Regions from separate parts of the Microbacterium triticisoli genome, predicted to be linked through region 3. Evidence: predicted binding sites of a transcription regulator. Region 3 holds the regulator's gene; each other region holds the start of a gene.
The links. Region 3 encodes LexA, which represses DNA repair genes until DNA is damaged. Its sites were predicted from a motif close to TCGAACANNTGTTCGA; they were not measured.
Positions count from the first base shown of each region.

Region 1: a site for LexA is predicted at 3,043-3,058, ahead of OED01_RS14035 (HNH endonuclease signature motif containing protein). Genes of this name have one in related genera too.
Region 2: a site for LexA is predicted at 837-852, ahead of recA (recombinase RecA). Genes of this name have one in related genera too.

Region 1 covers NZ_CP107546.1:2,896,762-2,900,788, forward strand. Annotated here, with positions in the region: gene recQ (DNA helicase RecQ) at 1-316, opposite strand, end outside; gene OED01_RS14025 (GNAT family N-acetyltransferase) at 401-706, shown strand; gene OED01_RS14030 (pirin family protein) at 703-1,611, shown strand; gene OED01_RS14035 (HNH endonuclease signature motif containing protein) at 1,786-3,033, opposite strand; gene OED01_RS14040 (S8 family peptidase) at 3,214-4,027, opposite strand, start outside.
Region 2 covers NZ_CP107546.1:1,331,577-1,335,603, forward strand. Annotated here, with positions in the region: gene OED01_RS06545 (CinA family protein) at 1-71, shown strand, start outside; gene OED01_RS06550 (helix-turn-helix domain-containing protein) at 234-542, shown strand; gene OED01_RS06555 (DUF3046 domain-containing protein) at 561-785, shown strand; gene recA (recombinase RecA) at 1,051-2,097, shown strand; gene OED01_RS06565 (regulatory protein RecX) at 2,097-2,906, shown strand; gene miaB (tRNA (N6-isopentenyl adenosine(37)-C2)-methylthiotransferase MiaB) at 2,947-4,027, shown strand, end outside.
Region 3 covers NZ_CP107546.1:2,116,965-2,120,991, reverse strand. Annotated here, with positions in the region: gene metE (5-methyltetrahydropteroyltriglutamate--homocysteine S-methyltransferase) at 1-1,178, shown strand, start outside; gene lexA (transcriptional repressor LexA) at 1,239-1,925, opposite strand; gene OED01_RS10490 (LysM peptidoglycan-binding domain-containing protein) at 2,209-2,568, shown strand; gene OED01_RS10485 (histidinol-phosphate transaminase) at 2,624-3,706, shown strand; gene hisB (imidazoleglycerol-phosphate dehydratase HisB) at 3,703-4,027, shown strand, end outside.

The DNA.
Region 1 (4,027 bases), 780 kb from region 3:
GCATCAGAACGACCGCGTCTCCGCCTGAGATCACCTGATCGACGATCGCCGCCTGGTCGCCGCGGAACGCGTCGTAGCCGAAGACGGTGTGCAGAGCTTCGAGTGCGGTCGGATACCGCGAGGGCGTCGCGGCCGGCGCGACGGCAGCGGCGGATGCCGTAGCCACGGGCGTCGACGGACCCGGCCCCCAGTCCAGGGGCGGCTCCCAGCCCTCCGCCTGGGGCTCCCAGTCCATGGGCTCAGGCGGATACGCGTTGTCCCATGGCTCGTCTGCGAACGTCAGGTCCTCGTACGGGTCACGGGGAGTCTGCGGCATCCCTCCAGCGTAACCGGCCGAACCGACACCCGCCCGAGCCGTCCACAGGCGTCCTAGGGTGGAGGCAGACGCGAAGGAGCAGCCATGACCGAAGACGCCACTGTCACCCGCAACGACGACGGCTCCCGTTACGAGATCCGCATCGGCGACACGCTCGCCGGCTTCGCGGACTACGAGCGTCGCCCAGGGGAGATCCTCTTCACGCATACCGAGGTCGATCCGGCGTTCCAGGGCAGAGGGCTCGCGGGAATCCTCGCCGCCGACGCCCTGGCGGATGCTGCGGCATCCGGTGACCGCATCGTGCCCTACTGCCCGTACATCGCTGCGTATCTCAAGAAGCACGACGTCGAGGGAGCCGAGATCCGCTGGCCCCAGGTTCCGGGCGAATGATCGGCCGGCGCAGCATCCCGCTCGAGCCGCGCGAGGTGCCGCTCGGCGGGGTCCGTGCGATGAACGTGCTGCGGACGCTGCCGAGCAAGGACCTGCCAACGGTCGGCGCCTGGTGCTTCCTCGACCGCTTCGGGCCGGGGCCTGTGCGCATGCGCGTCGAGCCGCATCCGCATATCGGGCTGCAGACGGTGACGTGGCCGCTGGTCGGCGACATGCGACATCGCGATTCGGTCGACAGCGACGTGACGCTCCGTCGCGGACAGCTGAACCTCATGACGGCCGGAAACGGGATCTCGCACTCCGAGTACTCGATCGGCGAGCATCCGATCCCGCTCGACGCCCTCCAGTTCTGGGTGGTGCTGCCCGAGTCGGCGCGCCACGGCGCCGGCGGCTTCGAGCAGCACACCGCTCTGCCCACGGCTTCCCTGGATCACGGTGCCGTGGCCACGGTCGTGCTCGGCGAGTTCGCCGGGGTGCGCTCCCCCGCGACCGTCCACACGCCGATCGTGGGGGCCGAGGTGTCGGTGACGGCAGGAAGCACGATCGCGCTTCCCCTGAACCGGGAGTGGGAGCATGCGGTCGTGCTCGTCGAGGGTGACGCGACGGTCGAGGGCGTCGTGATGGAGCGCAACCTGATGCTCTATCTCGGCGACTCCCGGGACGACGCGACCGTGGTCAGCGAGACCGGCGCTCTGCTGTTCGTCCTCGGCGGCGAGCCCTTCGAAGAGGATCTCGTGATGTGGTGGAACTTCGCCGCTCGCACGCACGAGGAGATCGCCGATGCACGGGACGACTGGGAGGCGGGATCGCCGCGGTTCGGGCACGTCGTGACGCACGACGACGAGCGGATTCCCGCGCCCGAGCTGCCGCACGTCCGGCTGATGCCGCGACGCCGGCGCATCTGACGTTCGGCGGGTCGGCGGGTCGGGTCCTGCGTCCTGCGCACGTACGTCCTGTGCACGCACCGCCGCATGTGCCATGCGTACGCGGCGACCTTCGATGTGGTCGGAAGCCTGGATCGCCTGCCGGCTGCGCCGGGTCCCGGGCGCGATCGCTTTGGCGCCTGGGCGCACTGATCTTCAGGTGAACATGACGCGTGGTGGGGGTTCGTCGATGTAAGTGCATCCCATCGGGCTTGTCCAGGCGATGACGCCGTTGGGGAGCTGGGTGACGGACCATCGGTGTCGGTCGGGCAGGTCGGGGTGTTTCAGGGTGTGGTGGTTGACGCAGAAGCAGCACAGGTTGCAGAGTTCGGTGGCCCCGCCTTTGGCGTGGTCGTGGTTGTGGTCGATCTGGCAGCGTCGTGCGGTGCGTTGGCAGCCGGGGAACCGGCAGCGCTGATCGCGGGCGCGGAGGTAGCGTTTCATCGATGCGGAGGGGGTGTACGTGTCGGTGATGGTGAGCATTCCGGCCGGGTCGAGGAACAAGCGTGTCCACTGCGGGGCGCGTGCGGCGAGGGGGCGGACGTGTTCGGGGAGCATCGGCCCGAATCCGTCGAGGTGGGCCATCTTGTCGTCGTCGCCGGCGAGGGTGGTGGCGGCGATCGTGACCTGGATGGTTGCGCGGATCGCTTCGGCCGGGGCGCCGGTGGCACTGCCGAGTTCGCTCGCGAGGAGCAGTTCGAGCATGACGTCGGCGCGGATCTGGTCGAGGGTGCGGTCGTCGTTCTCGGCCGGCCCGATCGTGGGGCGTTGGGCGATGATCTGCGTGGCGGTCTCGGTCGCGCGGTCGTAGGCGGCCTGGATGAGGTACTCCGGGCCGGAGAGCACGAGCTGGGAGATGCCGTCGTCGAGCGGATACGTTCGGGCCTGCCGGGACGACAGCGCCTGCCGGTACCGTTCGGCGACCGTGGTCGGCGCGATGGACGCGGCGATTGCCTTCACCATGGTCAGGGTGCGGCCGGGGCTCTCGGAGACCGCGATCTCGAGCGCCCGCCCCTGATACTCGGCCAGCTCCGCACCCGACCGTGTGGACAGGGCCGAGGCGCCCTGCAGGATCGCGTCCGCATGCCGGGACGTGATCGCCCCATCCCGCAGAGCCCGCCACACCTCTGGGAACTCGCGGGTGAGAGTGTGCGCACGATGCAGCATCCCGGTCACCGTCCCGGTCGACAGGCGCGATGCGGCGGCGAGCTCGGCCGTCAGCGAACGCACCGCAATCTCGTGATGCGGCGTGCCGAACGGATCCTCCTCCAGCAGGATGTCGAACCGCTCCGCCAGCAACCGCGCCCGCTCTGCCTGCAACGATGCGATCTGCGCATTCACCGACTCGAACGCATCCAGCAACTCGGCCTCGCGATCGGCCCGCGTCCCCGTGATGAATGCCATGCTTCAGTTTAGAACATATGTACGAAGAGTAACAAGAGGTGTGGGCGGGGATGTGGACAACCGGGATGCGGGCGTTCGGCTCGCTCCGCTCGCTCAACGAGGAAGAGGAGACGCTCGCTCACGAACGCCCCAGGCAGCGGAACGGGGCGGATGCCGCAGCATCCGCCCCGTCCTGTTCGCCTACTGCGCGTCGACCGTGACGACCGAGCGCACGTCGGAGTCGCCGTACTGCACGACGCCGAGGTAGCGCATCCCGGCGGTCAGACCCGACCACGACACGTCGTAGCTGGTCTTCTCGCCGCGTACCGCATCCAGCGGGTTCGGGGTCGCCGTGAAGGCGCCCTCACCCTCCGGCTGCACGTTGGCGTAGGTCATGTCCCACGTCATCGGGCCGGTGGTGGAGTACACGTTCGCGACCACGCGGTACGTGCCAGCGGTGGGAGCCGCGATCGTGACCCGCTCGTCCGCCGAGCCCGACGCCGACTGCCATGACTGGTAGTAGCGCAGGTCGTCCGGGCTGACGACACGGTAGACCGTGAGGTCGAGGTCGCTGCCCGCGTCATCCGACGAGTCCAGGTCGAAGCGCGAGAGCGTGGTGCCCTCGGGGACGTCGACGATCCAGGACACGTTCTTGTTCGCGTCGCCGGAGTTCTCGTCGCCCGAGTGCCCCTCGACGGGGTTGGCCTCGTCGACCAGCAGCTCGAACGGCGTGAGACCCGACAGCGCGAGCGGCAGGTCGCCGGTCAGACCGGGCGTGACCTCGACCGTGGCACTGCCGTCGACTCCGGTGCCGACGACCTCGGCCGGAGCGTCAGCCGTCACCGGGAACACCGCGATCGGCGAACGGACATCGCGGCCCTCGCCCGACCAGGTGAGCGAACCTGTCGCCCACTGCTCGACAGGAGCGCCGGCGTTGTCGACCGTGACCGTGAAGGTCGCGGTCTCCCCCGCGCCGCCGAAGGTGAGCGTGGACGGCTCGATCGTGACGTCCAGA
Region 2 (4,027 bases), 790 kb from region 3:
ACCGCGAGGAGATCCGTCGTCAGTCCGTCGACGCCGCGATCTCGGCGGCCCTCCGCGCACTGCAGGAATAGGACCGGCCTCGCCGGGGTTGTCACTGGTGTGATGAATGCCCGGGCTGCTGCGCTCACAACCGAACCACAGAAATCAACGCTAGTTTTTTCCATAGCCGGTCGGGTTAGACTGGCGATCCGCTCGGCGTCGAACTCGGCGACGGGGAACGAGAGGAGGTTCCGATGATTCTTGTACGCCAGGAGATCGGCGATGTATTGAGGGACTTCCGCCTCCAGAAGGGGCGCACGCTCCGCCAGGTGGCGAGCAAGGCCTCTGTGGCGCTCGGCTACCTCAGTGAGGTGGAGCGCGGTCAGAAAGAGGCTTCGAGCGAGATCCTCGCCTCGGTCGCCGAAGCGCTCGACGTTCCCATCTCCACTATCATGCGTGAGGTCGGCGACCGCATCTCGGTGCTCGAAGGCCTGCAGGTGTTCCCGGATGTCGTTCCGGACGACCTGGTCGCCTCGATCGAGCCCGAACTCTCGCTGCACTGACACGGGCTGCCGCTCTCGATGCGACGGAGTGAGTTCCTGCGTGCCGTCGAGGCGGAGTTCGGCGCGCGATCCGCGTCGCTCGTCGACGATCTGGTCCTGGGCGCGGTGGGCTCGCGCACGGCGTCCGAGGCTCTTGCCGCCGGTGTGCCGCCTCGTGACATCTGGCTCGCGCTCTGTGAGGAGACGGACGTCCCGGTCGAACGCCGTCATGGCGTCGGGCGCCTGGAGCCGCGGCGGGGCTGACCCGCACCGTCTTGCCGGCGTAGCGATCTTCGATCGGGATTCGGCGTGTCGTCGAAGATCTGTTCGAGATGCGCGTATCGTTCTGCACAAGTGGTGAACAGCCCATCTTTTCCACAGTTCTCGGGACCCTGCGATGCGATGTCGGAGGCCCCGCCTACCGTGGGGGACATGGCGCAAAGCCATACGCCTTGTCGGAGAGTCGACCCATCCAGGGGAGGCCGCGACAGCCTACAGGCGGCAGCAGCGCGAACAGAAGGAGCACGTCATGCCATCACCCGCAGACCGCGAGAAGGCCCTCGAATCGGCCCTCGCCCAGATCGACCGCCAGTTCGGAAAGGGCTCGGTCATGCGACTGGGCAGCGACGAGCGCGCGCCTGTCGAGGTCATTCCCACCGGCTCCATCGCGCTGGATGTCGCGCTCGGCGTCGGTGGGCTGCCCCGCGGACGCATCATCGAGATCTACGGCCCCGAGTCCTCCGGTAAGACCACTCTGACCCTGCATGCGATCGCGAACGTGCAGCGTCAGGGCGGCATCGCCGCGTTCGTCGACGCAGAGCACGCGCTCGACCCCGACTACGCGAAGAAGCTCGGCGTCGACATCGACGCGCTGCTGGTGTCCCAGCCGGACACCGGCGAGCAGGCGCTCGAGATCGCGGACATGCTGGTGCGGTCGGGCGCGATCGACCTCGTCGTCATCGACTCCGTCGCCGCGCTCGTGCCCCGCGCCGAGATCGAGGGCGAGATGGGTGATTCGCACGTCGGTCTCCAGGCGCGCCTGATGTCGCAGGCGCTCCGCAAGCTCACCGGTGGTCTCAACCAGACCAACACGACCATGATCTTCATCAACCAGCTGCGTGAGAAGATCGGCGTCTTCTTCGGATCCCCGGAGACCACGGCCGGCGGTAAGGCGCTGAAGTTCTACGCCTCGGTCCGCCTGGACATCCGTCGTATCGAGACGCTGAAGGACGGTACGGAGGCGGTCGGAAACCGCACGCGCGTGAAGGTCGTCAAGAACAAGATGGCTCCGCCGTTCAAGCAGGCGGAGTTCGACATCCTCTACGGCATCGGCATCTCCCGCGAAGGCAGCCTGATCGACTTCGGCGTGGAGCACGGCATCGTGAAGAAGTCGGGCTCCTGGTACACCTACGACGGTGACCAGCTCGGCCAGGGCAAGGAGAACGCGCGTACGTTCCTCCTCAACAACCCCGACATCGCGCGGACGATCGAGACGCAGATCAAGCAGAAGCTGGGCATCGGCGGTGCCGCGGCTTCTGAGGCTGCGGATGAGCTCGCTCAGCGCCGCCCGGCCTGATGACCGGTGAGATCGGGGGCGAGGACGGCCTCGCCCCCGTGATCCCGCTGTTCGGTCGGGAGGCAGCGCCAGAACGGCCGGCGAAGCGCCGGTCCGAGGCCGTCGAGGGTCCTCCTGCCGCCGAATCCTGGCATCCGACATGGGCCGGCGGAGACGACGCCGATTCCGGTACGCCGAGTGCACAGCATCCCGCCTACCGGGGCGAAGCCCGCGCCACCCCGAAACTGAGGGCGTTGCGCCCGCACCAGAGCGAGGCGGCCGCCGACAGCGGCGACACGCTGGACGCCGACAGCATCCGTGAGAAGGCCGAAGAGACGCTCGTGCGCAAGCTCCGCACACGCTCGCTCTCGATCGCGGAAGCACGGGCTGTGCTGAAGGGGTATGAGCTCCAGGGGCAGCGGATCGAGGCCGCGCAGATCGACGACGTCATCGATGACTTCTGTCGCCGCGGATACCTGGACGATGCGATCCTGGCCGGTCATCTCGTGACCTCCGGGGTGGAGCGCAAGGGCCAGGGCCGCGTCGCGCTCAGTCGTGCACTCGCCCAACGCGGCATCCCTCGTGACGTCATCGATGCAGCTCTGGACGAGCTGCCGGATGACGACGCCGAACGCGCGCTCGATTTCGCCCGAACGAAGGCGAGATCCCTCGCACGGCTCGACGACGACACCGCTCTGCGGCGCCTGGTCGGGCAGCTGGCACGTCGGGGCTACAACGGCGCGGTCGCGATGAAGGCGGCCAAGACGGCGCTGGCGGAGAACGGCTCAGGAGGTCCCGGCGGCGGCGTCCGGTTCGTCGACTCCGACTGAGGCCCGGGCAGCGATCGGCCGCTCGTACAATGGGAAGATCATGACTACTCCGCGCAGCGAACCGACGATCATCGCGCCCTCCTCTGCGGCTACCGGCGACGACGGACGACAGCGCTCCTACGAGGTGCGCACCTTCGGTTGTCAGATGAACGTGCACGACTCCGAGCGTCTCTCCGGATCCCTGGAGAGCGCCGGCTACATCAAGGCAGCAGTCGGCGAGGAAGCCGACGTCGTCATCATCAACACGTGCGCGGTCCGTGACAACGCTGCGGGCAAGCTGTACGGAACGCTCGGGCACCTGAAGAGCCGTAAGGACAAGCACGAGGGCATGCAGATCGCCGTGGGCGGCTGCCTCGCGCAGATGGACAAGGACGCCGTGCTCGACAAGGCGCCCTGGGTGGACGTGGTCTTCGGCACGCACAACATGGGGTCGCTTCCCGGGCTGCTCGAGCGTGCGCGCCACAACGGCGACGCTGAGCTCGAGATCCTCGAGTCCCTCGAGGTGTTCCCCTCGACGCTGCCCACGAAGCGCGATTCGGCGCACAGCGGCTGGGTGTCGATCTCGGTCGGCTGCAACAACACGTGCACGTTCTGCATCGTGCCGAGCCTGCGCGGCAAGGAGAAGGATCGTCGCCCTGGCGACATCCTGAACGAGATCCGCCTGCTCGTCGAGGACGGCGCGATCGAGGTCACTCTCCTCGGCCAGAACGTCAACTCGTACGGCGTCGAGTTCGGCGATCGTCGGGCCTTCGGCAAGCTGCTGCGTGCAGCAGGCGAGATCGACGGGCTGGAGCGCATCCGCTTCACCAGCCCCCATCCCGCCGCCTTCACGGATGACGTGATCGCCGCCATGGCCGAGACCCCCTCCGTGATGCCCCAGCTGCACATGCCGCTGCAGTCCGGCAGCGACCGGATCCTCAAGGCCATGCGTCGCTCCTACCGGAGTGAGAAGTTCCTCGGCATCCTCGACCGGGTGCGGGAGCAGATTCCGAACGCGGCGATCTCGACCGACATCATCGTCGGATTCCCCGGCGAGACGGACGAGGACTTCGAGGACACCATGCGGGTCGTGGAGCAGGCGCGCTTCGCGAACGCCTTCACGTTCCAGTACTCGATCCGCG
Region 3 (4,027 bases):
GCGCTGCCATCCAGACGGAGCTCGACGCGGCATCCGCGGCTCTCGCCGACCGTCTGTCGGCTCCTGGTGTGCGCGACGGCGCCGTCCGAGCGCGCACCCTGTCGGACGCCGACTTCTCGCGTGTCTCGTACGCGGAGCGCGAGGCGGCGCAGGAGGAGGCTCTCGGTCTACCTGCGCTCCCGCTCACGACCATCGGGTCGTTCCCGCAGACCGGAGACATCCGCCGTGCTCGCGCTCGGTTCACGCGCGGTGAGATCACCGAGGCGGAGTACCAGGAGTTCCTGCGTGCCGAGATCGACAGCGTCGTGGCGCTGCAGGAGGAGCTCGGTCTCGATGTCCTCGTGCACGGTGAGCCGGAGCGCAACGACATGGTGCAGTACTTCGCCGAGAACCTGGACGGCTTCGCCGTGACCGAGAACGGCTGGGTGCAGTCCTACGGGTCCCGCGCGACGCGTCCGTCGATCCTGTGGGGCGACGTGTCGCGTCCCGCTCCGATCACGGTGGACTGGTCGACCTACGCACAGGGACGCACGTCCAAGCACATGAAGGGCATGCTGACCGGTCCGGTCACGATCCTGGCGTGGTCGTTCGTCCGCGATGACCAGCCGCTCGGGGAGACCGCCAACCAGGTCGCTCTGGCCCTGCGCGAGGAGATCGCCGATCTCGAGTCGGCCGGCATCGAGATCATCCAGGTCGACGAGCCGGCGCTGCGCGAACTGCTGCCGCTCAAGCAGGCCGACCAGCCGGCGTACCTGAAGTGGTCCGTGGACTCGTTCCGCCTCGCCACCGGCGGCGCCGTCGCGGCGACCCAGATCCACACGCACCTCTGCTATTCGGAGTTCGGCGTCGTGATCGATGCGATCCGCGCTCTCGACGCCGATGTGACGTCGATCGAGGCTGCTCGCAGCCGCATGGACGTCGTGGACGACATCTCCGCGGTCGGCTTCGACCATGGCATCGGCCCCGGCGTGTACGACATCCACTCGCCGCGCGTTCCCTCCACGGACGAGATCGAGGCGCTGCTGCGTCGCGCGGCCGCGGAGATCCCGAACCGTCAGCTGTGGGTAAACCCGGACTGCGGTCTGAAGACCCGCGGCTACGACGAGACCACCGCGTCGTTGCGCAACATCGTCGAGGCCACGCGTCGCGTCCGCGAGGACGTGTCGGTCGCCGTCTGACGTCCTGTCGCAGCAGAACGGCCGCTCCCGATCGGGAGCGGCCGTTCTCGTCCACGCGGATCACACGGCCCGAAGCACCGCCACGACCTTGCCGAGCACCGTCGCGTCGTCGCCGGGGATCGGCTCGAACGCGGAGTTCCGGGGGAGCAACCAGGTGTGTCCATCGCGTCGACGGAACGTCTTGACCGTCGCCTCGTCGTCGAGCATCGCGGCGACGATCTCGCCGTTCTCGGCGGTGTTCTGCGTGCGCACCACGACCCAGTCGCCGTCGCAGATGGCGGCGTCGATCATCGACTCGCCGTTCACCTTGAGCATGAACAGGTCACCCTTGCCGACGAGCTGACGAGGCAGGGGGAAGATCTCCTCGACCTGCTGTTCGGCGGTGATCGGCACACCGGCGGCGATCTGTCCCACGAGCGGGACCAGGGCGGCGTCGCCGACCGGGGGAGCGGTGTCAGCGGGGTTCTCGGTACCCGAGCCGGGGAGGTCGATGAGGACCTCCATGGCCCTGGTCTTGCCGGGATCCCGGCGCAGGTAGCCGCTGAGCTCGAGCTGACCGAGCTGGTGGGTGACGCTGGAGAGGGACTTGAGGCCGACGGCATCGCCGATCTCCCGCATGCTCGGCGGATACCCGTGCCGGGCGATCGAGGTCTGGATCACCTCGAGGATGGCCATCTGCTTGGCGCTGAGGCTCTTGCGTCGACGAGTGCGCGGTGCCTCGGTGCCGGGGGCTGTTGCGTCGCTCATGGCTGCTCCTTGGTTGCCGATCGGGTGCCCCGGCGGCGATGTCGGAGGCCCGTGGTGAGGTGTCGTTAGCGAAACCGTATCCGAGGTTCCCCGGTTCGGGGAAGATCTGTTCGAGCGTGTCGGACGATTCGACGGAAAGGTTTCGAAAAATGCTTGACAGAGATTCGAAATCGAAGATACATTCGGTACGTAGCTTCGCATCCCCCGCTCCCGGCCGAGCGGGGAATGCGAACGCTACGCCAAGTTCTCCCGATCGGGAGAGGGAGCACGAGGAGCAGCGATCATGAGCAGCATCACCGTCACGGCACCGTCCATCCGTCCGTCTGCGGCAGCCACGCGGCTGCGGCTGACGACGCGCGGACGCCGGGTGCTGCTCGCCCTGGCTGCGCTCCCTCTCGCCGTCGGTCTCGCCTTCGCAGCGCTCAGCGGCGGCTCCGCGTACGCCGGGGGTGAAGAGGTGGTCACGTCGTTCGAGACGGTGACCGTGATGCCCGGCGACACCCTGTGGTCGATCGCAGAGGAGATCGCTCCGGCGGCCGATCCGCGTGAGGTCGTCGATGCTCTGCAGCGGCTGAACCTGCTCGAGGGCGGCGCACTGATGATCGGCGACGAGTTGGCCATCCCAGCGGGTTACGAGAGCTGAGACGATTCGTCACATCGACACGGCCGTATAGAGCCGTCTCGGTAGCATGGGATGGATGACCTCCCTCGACGATCTCCCGCTCCGTGACGACCTCCGCGGGCTCACCCCGTACGGCGCTCCGCAGGCTCCGCTGCCGGTGGCCCTGAACGTCAACGAGAACACGCATCCCGTTCCGGATGCTGTCGCCAGCGACATCCTCGACGACATCGCCGTCGCACTGCGCGATGTGAACCGCTACCCGGATCGGGAGTTCACGACGCTGCGCGAGGGGTTCGCGGAGTACCTCGGGCACGGACTGTCCGCAGACCGGATCTGGGCGGGCAACGGTTCGAACGAGGTTCTGCAGCACATCGCCCAGGCCTTCGGCGGGCCGGGGCGCACGGCTTTCGGGTTCGCGCCGACGTATTCGATGTATCCGCTCATCACACAGGGAACGGGGTCGACCTGGGTCGCCGGGACGCGGCAGCCCGATTACACGCTGTCCGCGGAGGAGGCCGCCGAGCAGGTGGCGGCTGCTGACCCCGACATCGTCCTGCTGTGCTCGCCGAACAATCCGACCGGCACCCCCCTCGGCCTGGATGTCGTCGAGGCGGTGTACGAGGCATCCCGTGGCGTGGTCGTCGTGGACGAGGCCTATCAGGAGTTCGCGCCCCGTGACGCGCCTTCCGCGCTGACGCTGCTCGACGGACGCCCGCGGCTGGCGGTGTCGCGCACGATGAGCAAGGCGTTCGCGTTCGCCGGCGCCAGGGTCGGGTATCTCGCTGCCGACCCGGCGTTCATCGACGCCCTTCGTCTGGTGCGTCTGCCGTATCACCTGAGCGCACTCACGCAGGCTGCCGCCGTCGCCGCGCTGCGCAACGCCGAAACCATGCTCGCGATGGTCGACGAGATCGTCGAGCAGCGCGATCGCATCACGGCGACGCTCGAGGCTCTGGGGTACGCGCCGCACGAGTCGTGGTCGAACTTCGTGCTCTTCGGCGGGGTGTCTGACCCGAAGGCGACCTGGCAGTCGCTCTACGACAAGGGGATCCTCGTGCGCGATGTCGGCATCGCCGGTCACCTGCGCGTGACCGCAGGAACCGAGGCGGAGACCACGGCGTTCCTGGACGCTCTCGCGTCGATAGAATCGGCTTCATGAGCCGCACCGCCAGCCGTACCCGCAGCACGTCCGAGTCGTCCGTCGAACTCGAGCTGAACCTCGACGGCTCAGGCATCAGCCACATCGACACGTCGGTGCCGTTCTTCGACCACATGCTGACGGCGTTCGCCAAGCACTCTCTCACTGACCTCACGGTGCGTGCGTCCGGCGACACGAACATCGACGCGCACCACACTGTGGAGGACATCTCGATCGTTCTCGGCCAGGCGATCCGCGAGGCACTGGGCGACAAGTCGGGCATCTCGCGCTACGGGGACGCTCTGGTCCCGCTCGATGAGGCCCTCGCGCAGGCCGTGGTCG